DNA from 2 places in the Pseudoalteromonas sp. 1CM17D genome. Region 2 is predicted to be linked to the other one. Evidence: predicted binding sites of a transcription regulator. Region 2 holds the regulator's gene; the other holds the start of a gene.
What was found. Region 2 encodes ArgR, which controls arginine synthesis, uptake and breakdown. Its sites were predicted from a motif close to ANTGAATANNTATTCANT; they were not measured.

Region 1: a site for ArgR is predicted at 1,779-1,796, ahead of MSC25_RS08590 (ester cyclase). Genes of this name have one in related genera too.

The regions. Positions count from the first base shown of each region.
Region 1 is NZ_JALNTP010000003.1:455,737-460,817, forward strand. It holds gene MSC25_RS08580 (ester cyclase) at 1-36, opposite strand, end outside; gene MSC25_RS08585 (sodium/solute symporter) at 47-1,657, opposite strand; gene MSC25_RS08590 (ester cyclase) at 1,896-2,909, shown strand; gene MSC25_RS08595 (ester cyclase) at 2,965-3,987, opposite strand; gene MSC25_RS08600 (aldolase/citrate lyase family protein) at 3,974-4,753, opposite strand; gene MSC25_RS08605 (alpha/beta hydrolase) at 4,750-5,081, opposite strand, start outside.
Region 2 is NZ_JALNTP010000008.1:3,289-8,369, forward strand. It holds gene MSC25_RS14015 (iron ABC transporter permease) at 1-979, shown strand, start outside; gene MSC25_RS14020 (ABC transporter ATP-binding protein) at 980-2,026, shown strand; gene MSC25_RS14025 (Dyp-type peroxidase) at 2,070-2,969, shown strand; gene argR (transcriptional regulator ArgR) at 2,966-3,433, opposite strand; gene mdh (malate dehydrogenase) at 3,659-4,591, shown strand; gene ispB (octaprenyl diphosphate synthase) at 4,686-5,081, opposite strand, start outside.

The DNA of each region.
Region 1 (5,081 bases), on a different contig from region 2:
GCTGAAGTTTTCGAAAAGTTGTTCTAAAATATTCATTTATTTCACCTTACACAAAATATTCAAATAACATGAGAGAGGCAAAGCTCAGTACAAAAAAGCCAAGTAACCAGTAATTGATTGAGTCAAACTTACCCGGAATTAAGTACCAGCCGTTTTCTTTTTCTGGACGTTTTTGATCTTTAAATGCTTTTAACTGACCTTTAATGGTGTATTCGTTGTAATCCTCTTGATAGCCATCAAATGCAATACTTAACGCAATGCTAAATACAAGGCAGGTTATTGCCCCTATGGCGCAGTACCATGGCCATGCAATGTCGGTAAACAGTGCGCACACAGCAACGGTAATAAACGACACTAAGGTGCCTATTAATAAGCCTTTTTCGGTGGTGTGCTTAGAGAAAAACCCAAGGGCAAACATGCCAAGCTGAGCACCTACAAAGTACGAGCCTACTTTAGTGAGTATTTCTAAAATTGAGCCTTCGCTGTATAGGTGATACATAATGGCCGGAATAATAATGATCACCGCCCAACCTAGCGTAAATAAGCGAGTAACATTTAAATAGTGAGCGTCGTTTTTTTCAGGCGCAAAGTACTTTTTATAAAAATCGATAGTACTTATGGTTGAAAGTGAGTTAAGTGCTGAGTCGAGGCTCGACATAGACGCTGCCATTACCGCAGCGGCAATAATGCCCATTAACCCTGGTAAGCCATAATCAGCTGCAAACTGTAAAATAATTAAGTTGTCGTTTTCAAAAGTGCGCCCGCCGTAGTAGCTATAAAACAGCACGCCCATAAATATAAAGAACAAGTAAATAAAGAACGCGATAAAGCCCATTAGTAAGTAGGATTTTTTAGCATCGCCAATATTTTTAGCGGCAAGGGTGCGTTGCACCATCATTTGGTTAGTGCCATACACCGTAATGTGATACAGCGACATAGCCAGCACGCCAGACCACACGGTAGTTACTTGGGTAAAGTCGAGCGAAAAATTAAGTGGGTCTAATTTACCTTGGCTTTTTAGCTCGCTCAGTGTTGAGCTAAATGAACCATCCATAGAGGTAATAAGGGCATACATAATAATACCAGCCCCTATAAATAAGATGGCTGACTGAATTACATCGGTCCATATAACGGCGGTTATGCCACCTAGCATGGTATAAATAAGGGCGATTATGGTAACTAAAAATATCGCAGTTATAACATTTATATCAATAATAAAGGCCAACACTAAGGAGGTTGCATACAGCACTGCGGCTGAACCCATAGTTTGCGATATTAACCAAATAGTAGAGATAAGTAAGCGGGCCTTTTTACCAAAGCGGCGCTCTTGGTATTCGTAAATAGAGGCCACGCCCGCGTTGTAAAAAAACGGAAAAAACAAACACACCACCGCCACAATAACCAGTGGGTAGTTAAGGTGTATGGCAATAACCGAGAGCCCCTCTTTGTAAGACCACGCTGGCGCACCTAAAAAGGTGAGTGCACTTACATAAGTAGCAACAACCGATATACCAATAGCCCACCAAGGTGTTGTTTTTCGACCTATGTAAAAGTCGTTAGCACTACTGATCTTTTTACTAATTACAAACCCAAGTATTAGGTTGGCAATTATGTACCCGATGAGAATGCTCCAATTCAACAATCCAAAATCATTCATAATTAATCCTGTTAGATTAGGTTTTACGGGCTTGAGAGCCTATTTGTATTTTTTATTTTGAATCATCATGAATCACTTTGACTTCGAAGTCAATTCTCATTAGTATTATTTTAAAGCAATTTATAACTTACTATTCACAGGCTTTTAATTACTCTTTAAATGCAATACATTTTGTTAAAGTGTGTTTAACGGCGGTTTGAAGACATTAATTTGACTGCGCAAACAATGAGGAATAATCATGGCAGATATACTTAAAGATAAACAACTAGTTCGTCAATTTCATACTGCACTAGAAAAAGCACAAGGTAATGATTTACAAGCCGTATTTAATGAGTTTATGGCCAGTGAATACAGCTTTAAAGGGGTGCATCCGTTTAATGAGCTTGAGTGCGCTAATGATGTAATTGCCCAAGTTTGGCAGCCATTATTTAGCTCGTTTAGTGCGCTGCAGCGCCGTGAAGATATTTTTATTGCAGGGCAAAGCGAAGCCGACGGCGGCCAGTGGGTGATGAGCATGGGTCATTTTATGGGCTTATTTGATAAAGATTGGCTAGGTATTGCGCCAACCCATAAGCTTGCCACTTTGCGCTATGCCGAATTTAACTGTGTTAAAGACGGAAAAATAATTCAGACCGGTTTTTTTGTCGATATTATTGGCCTTATGATGCAAGTAGGTTTAAATCCGCTGCCGCTCTCAACCGGGCAATATTTTACGTATCCTGGGCCACGTACGCACGATGGTATTCGTTTAGGTAAAAGTAGCGATGAGCAAAGCGAAAAAACAATGGCTCTGGTAAATCAAATGATTGATAACCTAACCGCGCTTAATAAAAGTGGCGTTGATACGTGCCCGCCCGAAGTGCTTGGTAAAACCTGGGATGAAAACATGGTGTGGTATGGCCCAGCAGGCATTGGCGCAACTTACACAATTAAGCGTTATCAGCAGCAGCACATGTATCCGTTTAGAGAAGGGTTAACGGGTAAAGTATTTAACGGCCATATTTGCCGTTTTGCTGAAGATGAGTTTGCCTGCTTTTTTGGCTGGCCTAACTTAACTAACACGGCCATTGGGGGCTTTTTAGGCCTACCAGGTGCTAATACCCCAGCAGATATGCGCGTGGTGGATGTGTATCACCGCGAGGGCGATAAACTGGTAGAAAACTGGGTCATTATTGATATTCCTTATTGGTTAAAACAACAAGGTCTAGATATTTTAAAGCGCACGCAAAGTATTGCGAACCCTGGCGCATAGTCTATTTAAGTAATAAAAAAGCTCTGTTTAACAGAGCTTTTTTTGTTTATACGCCCTAGGGCGCAAAGTTTAAATAGCGCGCTTTGGTAAGCTCTTTCATGCGTGCGAATACATCTACCCCAATTTGATGGTAGACATCAAGAATATCTATTAATACCCAGTTTTCGCGAATTAAGTTATTCTCGGCGCGCCAAAAGTCGAGACTACGCATGGTTATTTGCTGATTTGCGGGCGCAATACCTAACCAACCATCATTACTAATAGTCATGCTCATACCCGGCCATGCGGTAAAGCCAACATAGTTTTCATCGGCAAATAAATAGCCTTTACTTGCATCACCTACTCGGTTTGGGAGGGCATTTAAAAACGGAATTTGATGCCAGTTTCTAAACCCTTTTATACCTCGTGCAGTGCCTATGGTACTTGGCCCATACCAGCTACAGTGCGGGTGCCAAAATTGCTCAAGCTTCATGGCCTCTATACCGCCTTTGGCATAAAAACCAAGGTGCTCACACATGTCGCCCACAAGTTTTAAGCTTTGTGCTGCGTGCTCTTCATTGTATTCGTTTGTGATTAATCCATCTTGCGTTGCAGGGCCTGGTACATGCCACTCTTTACCTAAGCTCACCGAAAGCGGCCATACTTTAGCTTGCATCATTACTTCGGGAATATCCCAAATAGCTTGTACTTCTACCACTTTGTTATTTTTAATGCGGTAAAATTCATGAAAACGCATGCTAACTTGGTGCCCAGTAGGGGGGATATCAAGCCATGGCTTTTCAAACGAACCGGTATAATAACCGCAACAACCTACCCAGTCTGAGTCGTTAATTGAGCTACCTGCCATAACGATTGTATCGCGGCGCTCTAAGCCTACAAATGCCTCGCTAAGTGGTAAATAAACTTGCTCAATAAGTGCATTAGGGTTGGCAAGTGTTTCAAACGGGTAACACAGCTGAATGAGCGCGTCATCGCTAAATACGGTATTAATTTGTGTATGCAAGGCGTTTATATCAAAGTTATACAGAGCCTGTCTAAAGTCGTGTATTAACGCTTTATTTTTATTATGAATGTTCATTGTTTTGGGCTCCTGTTGCTGTTTCAAATTGGTCTCGCAATTGCTTAGCGCCACTTAATAAAAAGCTGTGATCTGAGCCTAATAAATAAAAGCTCACGCCTAATGATTGCCAATGGCTCAGCTCGCTCAAATTACCTACAAACATGCCACAGCATTTATTATATTTAGCCGCTGCCTTGGCTATTTTAGTAACTGCCTCAAGTACAATAGGGGCACTTGGGTTGGTTTCGCCAAGGGAAATAGTTAAATCCATACGGCCTATAAAAATGCAGTCTATTTCATCTATTTGGCACAGTTGCTCGATATTATCCAGTGCATCGGCATCTTCTATTTGCGCAATAATACAGGTTGATGACTTATTGCTTGCTAGGTTATCGGTTAGGGCATGGGTTGTGTAACCAGCAAAGCGGCTTGAACCGGCATAGCCTCGGCCGTTATTACCATAAAAGCAGTTTTTAATAATTGCTTTTGCTTGTTCGGGGGTTTTTATATGCGGCAGCACAAGGCCATCTGCGCCTATATCTAAGCTACTTAATAAAGTGGCGTGGTCTGTATTACTAACACGTATAAGCGTGGGCATATTTTTAGTACGTGCTGCCATTATGCAGCTATCTAAATCGCCTCTATCAAAGGGCGCATGCTCTGCATCAAGGCACAGAACATCAAGGTTAGTGTGAGCCAATACTTCTGTATTATGATAATGCGTGCTTTTAATAAAAGTACCTAGCAGTAGCTGTTTTGCATTTAACTTTTGCTTTAAATTCATGATAAAGACTCCAACCAGTCTAATAAAATTGCGTTTACCGTATTACTTCGTTCAAGCGGGGCAAAGTGAGCGCAATGACCAAGCAGTACAAGGTCACTATTAGGCGCTGCTTCATGCATACTTTGCTGAACACTTGCCGGGCATAATGGGTCATGCTCGCCCCCAATAATGAGTAGTTTTTTTGTACTTTGCTTTATTACGCTTAACGTATCTTCGCGGGTGGCAAGTGCACTCAGCTGGGCGCTAAAGGCGTTAATACCAAGATCGTCTGCCATGCTAAGTACGGTCTCTTCATGGGCTTTACTTGGTTGGTAAAAGTAGTGCGGCA
Region 2 (5,081 bases):
CTTTGCAGTGAGCACTTTAACCACCGCAGTGTACGATACATGGTTTGGTTATTACTCACTCACGGCTGCAGCGAAAATATCGGGCGTTATGCTGTTACTGCTGTTTTTAGCTTTAATGGCGGAGCGCTTTAGTCGGCGTAACCAAGCCGTGTTTGAGCGTCAATCAGGTGTTAATAGCGAGTCGTTGTATAAACTTAAAGGTAAACATGCATGGCTGGCTACGTCATTTTGCAGTGTTATTTTGCTCATTGCTTTTATTATACCTATGTTGGTATTGCTAAATTATGCAATAACTTACTTTGATAAAGCGTGGAACACGGCATTTTTTAGTTACGCGTGGCAAAGTTTAAAAGTAGCTATTATTGTAAGCGTAGTCAGCATAATACTCGCTACACTCATTGTTTTTTATCAGCGTGTGGCAAAGCAAGGCTATTCTTTAATACCTGGTCGCTTAGCGAGCACCGGCTATGCACTGCCAGGTACGGTACTGGCTATTGCTGTGTTATTACCGCTTAGCGCATTAGAAAACTCAATAAATACAGCCCTTGAGAGCTACAACCTAGATATAGGTTTATTACTAACCGGTAGCATTATCACTATTATAGTGGCTTACTTAGTGCGCTTTTATGCCATTGCGCACGGTGCTATAGAATCGAGCTTTGTACGTATTAGTCCATCACTGGATATGGCTAGCCAATCTATGGGTAAAAGCCAAGGGCAAACACTGCGCTTAGTGCACCTTCCTTTATTACGTCGAGGTCTTTTAACAGCTGCATTGCTTGTATTTATTGAGTGTATGAAAGAGCTGCCAGCCGCATTACTATTAAGGCCTTTTGACTTTGAAAGTTTAGCCACACATGTATTTCAATATGTGAGCGATGAGCAGCTTGAGCTTGCTTCTATTTCCGCTTTATTTATTGTTTTGGTTGGGTTGATCCCCTTGTATTTTATTAATCGTTCTATGGAGCAACGCAGTTAAATGAGCCGTTTAAATTTACAAGGTGTGGGTTATCACTACAGTGGCACGCATGTGCTACACAATTTAGATTTAACGGTGGGTCAAAACGAAATTGTGTGCTTGCTCGGAGCCAGCGGCTGCGGTAAAACAACCACCTTAAAAGCAATTGCTGGCCTTATTGAAATAAATGAAGGTAGTGTATTTATAGATGGCAAATGTGTAAGCGACAAGCATACATTTGTATCACCGGAGCATCGTAATATAGGGATGATGTTTCAAGATTATGCCCTGTTTCCGCACCTCAGTGTGGCCGATAATATTGCGTTTGGGCTGGGTAAAATAAGCAAAGTTCAAAAACAGCAACGGGTAGAGGAAATGCTAGAGCTAGTGCATTTAACAGGGTGTGCAAAACGCTACCCTCATCAGCTCTCGGGTGGCCAGCAGCAACGCGTGGCTATTGCGCGGGCTTTGGCTTATAAGCCTAGTTTATTGCTTCTTGATGAGCCTTTTTCGAACATAGATACACAAGTACGTTTTGAGTTAATTGCTGATATTAGGCGCATTATTAAAGCGCAGCAGGTTTCTGCGGTATTTGTTAGCCACTCAAAAGAAGAGGCCTTTGCGTTTTCAGACACGCTAGCCATTATGCACCAAGGAAAAATAGCCCAACAAGGTACACCAGAGCAGCTTTTTGCCATGCCAAAGACAAAGGAGGTTGCAGAGTTTCTGGGTCAGGGCATATACTTAGGCGCAGAAGTGTTAACGGCAACTGAATACACAACGCCTTTTGGTGTCGTGCAATCGCAGCATGAGCATACGCACAGTGCAATAAAAGGGGTGGTGTATATTCGTCCACACCATATTGAGCTTGCGCAAAATACGCAGGCCGATAACCCTCAAGGTGTGAGCATTTTAAGCCGTCGGTTTATAGGCTCGGCTTATGTTTACACTGTTGTAATTGCAGAGCAAGAGATTGAAGTTGCCGCACAATATGGCCAGTCATTTGAAATAAATGAGCAGGTTATAATAAAAATAAAACCTCACACGGTGAATTTTTTCGAATCATAACAAATGTGTTATTCGCTGTGTTTTATAAAGCTAAGGAATAACAATGGCGCAAGCGCAATCTGGGATTTGTGCTGAAGCAAACTTACACGGTTTGCATTTATTTTTTAATGTATTTGATGGTCAAGACGAGTCATTGCGCGCAAAGCTTAAGCGCGTAAGCGCAATTGAAGAAGAGTTTAGTGATCAGTTCTCCGAAGCCATGCTCTCTTGCATGGTGGCTATAGGCGCGCAATATTGGCCGCATATACTACCTGAATATATCCCAAGCGAGCTGCAAAGCTTTCCTAATATAAATCACAGTGATTTTGTTATGCGCGTACAGCTATGTGATTTATTCATACAAATTCGCTCAGACCGAGAAGATGTTAATCACCTTTTTGCATTGCAAATATTAAAGTTGTTTTCGCCCGATGTAGAGCTGGTTGAACAAATTCGCAATTTTAGGTTTTTAGATGGGCGAGACTTTAACGGCTTTATTTATGCAGGCGACACCCCACATGGACGCCAAAAACGAATCACGGCACTGGTTAATAACCCCGACAGCTTTGAACACCAAGGCAGCTATATTCATGTACAGCGTTATAAGCATGACCTGAGCGTATGGCAGCATTTATCACTAAGCGAGCAAGAGCATATTATGGGGCGTACACGTTTAGATAACACCTTAATTGAGCCTAAGGTAGATACGAGCCACGCGACTAGAAGTGAGCTAAAAGATGAAAGCGGCCAAGCAATACTGCTTAACCAAAGCATGCCGTATGGCGATGTTTACGAGCAAGGCATGCTAAGTATTACATGCTCTGCATCGGGAAGTGCGTTTGAAAAGGTACTTAACAGCCGCATAGGAAAAGGGGAGTGTTACGACCACTGGCTTGATTTTACTCAAGCCGATATGGGCTCAGCGTTTTTTGCGCCGTCAGTTAGTTTTTTAAAACAGCTTTAAACCGTATCAAATAAAATGCGTACGCGCTCTAGTGTAATGTCTATTTCAGATATTTTTGCTGGCGCAATAAAAATGGTGTCATCTCCGGCAATTGTGCCCAATACACCATCCGCTTTGCCTAGTGAGTCTAATAAGCGGGCAATTAACTGCGCAGCGCCTGGGCTGGTGGTTATAATAATCATCATTTCGTTATGCATAATATCAATAACAAGCTGACGTAGTGGGCTTTTAGCAGTCGGTACGCCCATTTCTGCGGGTAGGCAATAAACCATTTCTTGTTTAGCATTACGGGTACGCACAGCGCCAAACTTGCTAAGCATGCGCGACACCTTACTTTGGCTTATATTGTCAAAGCCTTGCTCTTTTAATGCTTCGACTATTTCGCCTTGCGAGCCAAAGTTCTCTTCTTTTAAAAGTGCTTTAAACGCTTTTACCAGCGCTTCTTGTTTGTCTTGTGGTTGCATAGTCTTTATTCATTTTTGTTATTTATAATGCAAATTCTACACAAAAATGAATAATTATGCAGCAGTTGTTTAGTTAACTTGCCAGTTTGCAGCGATAAACCAACAAAGTTTACAACTATGGTCGAAAATATAGCTGAAATAAGCAGGATAAATTTGTTTTTAGTCGCTAATTTCATTATCTTAAGAGCCACAAATATTTCCTACCTCAAATTACGGAGAATTCCAATGAAAGTTGCTGTATTAGGTGCTGCAGGCGGTATCGGTCAAGCGTTGTCTTTATTATTAAAAACAGGCTTACCAGCTGGTTCTGAATTATCACTTTACGATGTTGCACCAGTTGTACCAGGTGTTGCGGTTGACCTATCTCACATCCCTACAGATGTTAAAGTGGCAGGTTTTGGCGCAGACGATTTAAATAAAGCGCTTGAAGGGTGTGATATCGTACTTATCCCAGCGGGTATGCCACGTAAACCAGGTATGGATCGTGCGGATTTATTTAACGTAAACGCAGGTATCATCAAAACATTAGCAGAAGGCATTGTAGCTAGCTGTCCTAAAGCGTTAGTGGGTGTTATCACTAACCCAGTAAACGGCACTGTGCCAATTGTTGCTGAAGTATTCAAAAAAGCAGGTACTTACGACGCTAAGCGCGTATTTGGTATCACTACGCTTGACGTAATTCGTTCAGAAGCATTTGTTGCTGAGCTTAAAGGCGTAGACGTAGCAACCGTTAAAGTACCAGTAATTGGTGGCCACTCTGGCACAACTATTCTTCCTCTACTTTCTCAAGTTGAAGGCGTAAGCTTCACTGAAGAAGAAGTAGCTACACTTACTCCACGTATCCAAAATGCAGGTACTGAAGTAGTAAATGCTAAAGCGGGCGGTGGTTCAGCTACATTATCTATGGGTGCTGCTGCAGCACGTTTTTGTATGTCTTTAGTTAAAGGCCTACAAGGTGAAGACGTAGTAGATTACGCATACGTTGCTGTTGAAAATGGCGATGCAGAGTACTTTGCTCACCCAGTACGTTTAGGCACAAACGGCGTAGAAGAAATTCTTTCTTACGGCGAGCTAAGCGCATTTGAAGAAAAAGCTAAAAACGACATGCTTGAAACTCTGAAAAAAGACATCAAAGAAGGTGTTGATTTCATGGCGTAATAGCCAAGTTATGCACAAAAAAGCCTGCTTATGCAGGCTTTTTTATTGCTCGAAAATTATGGCCCTTAAACACTAATTAAGGGAGGCTGCAAAGTTAGTGATCTCGCTCTACAGCTATACGCGCTAAGCTGATTAACGCTTGCTTGTACTGCGACTCTGCTAAAAAGTCTAAACAGGCAATGGCCTTGTCTGCTTCTTGCTGCGCCTTTTGCATTGTAAATTCAAGTGCGTTGGTTTGTTTAAGTGCCGTTAAAATAGCCTCAAGGTTATCCATACCATTGCAATGCTCAATGGCATCGCGAATAAGGGCTCTTTGCTGATCACTGCCGTGCTTCATCGCATATATTAGCGGTAAGGTTGGCTTACCTTCTGCTAAATCATCACCAATATTTTTACCTAATTGGTCAGCGTCTGCGTTGTAATCAAGCACGTCATCAACTAACTGAAAAGCAGTACCTAAATGCATACCATATAAATTAAGCGCATCTAA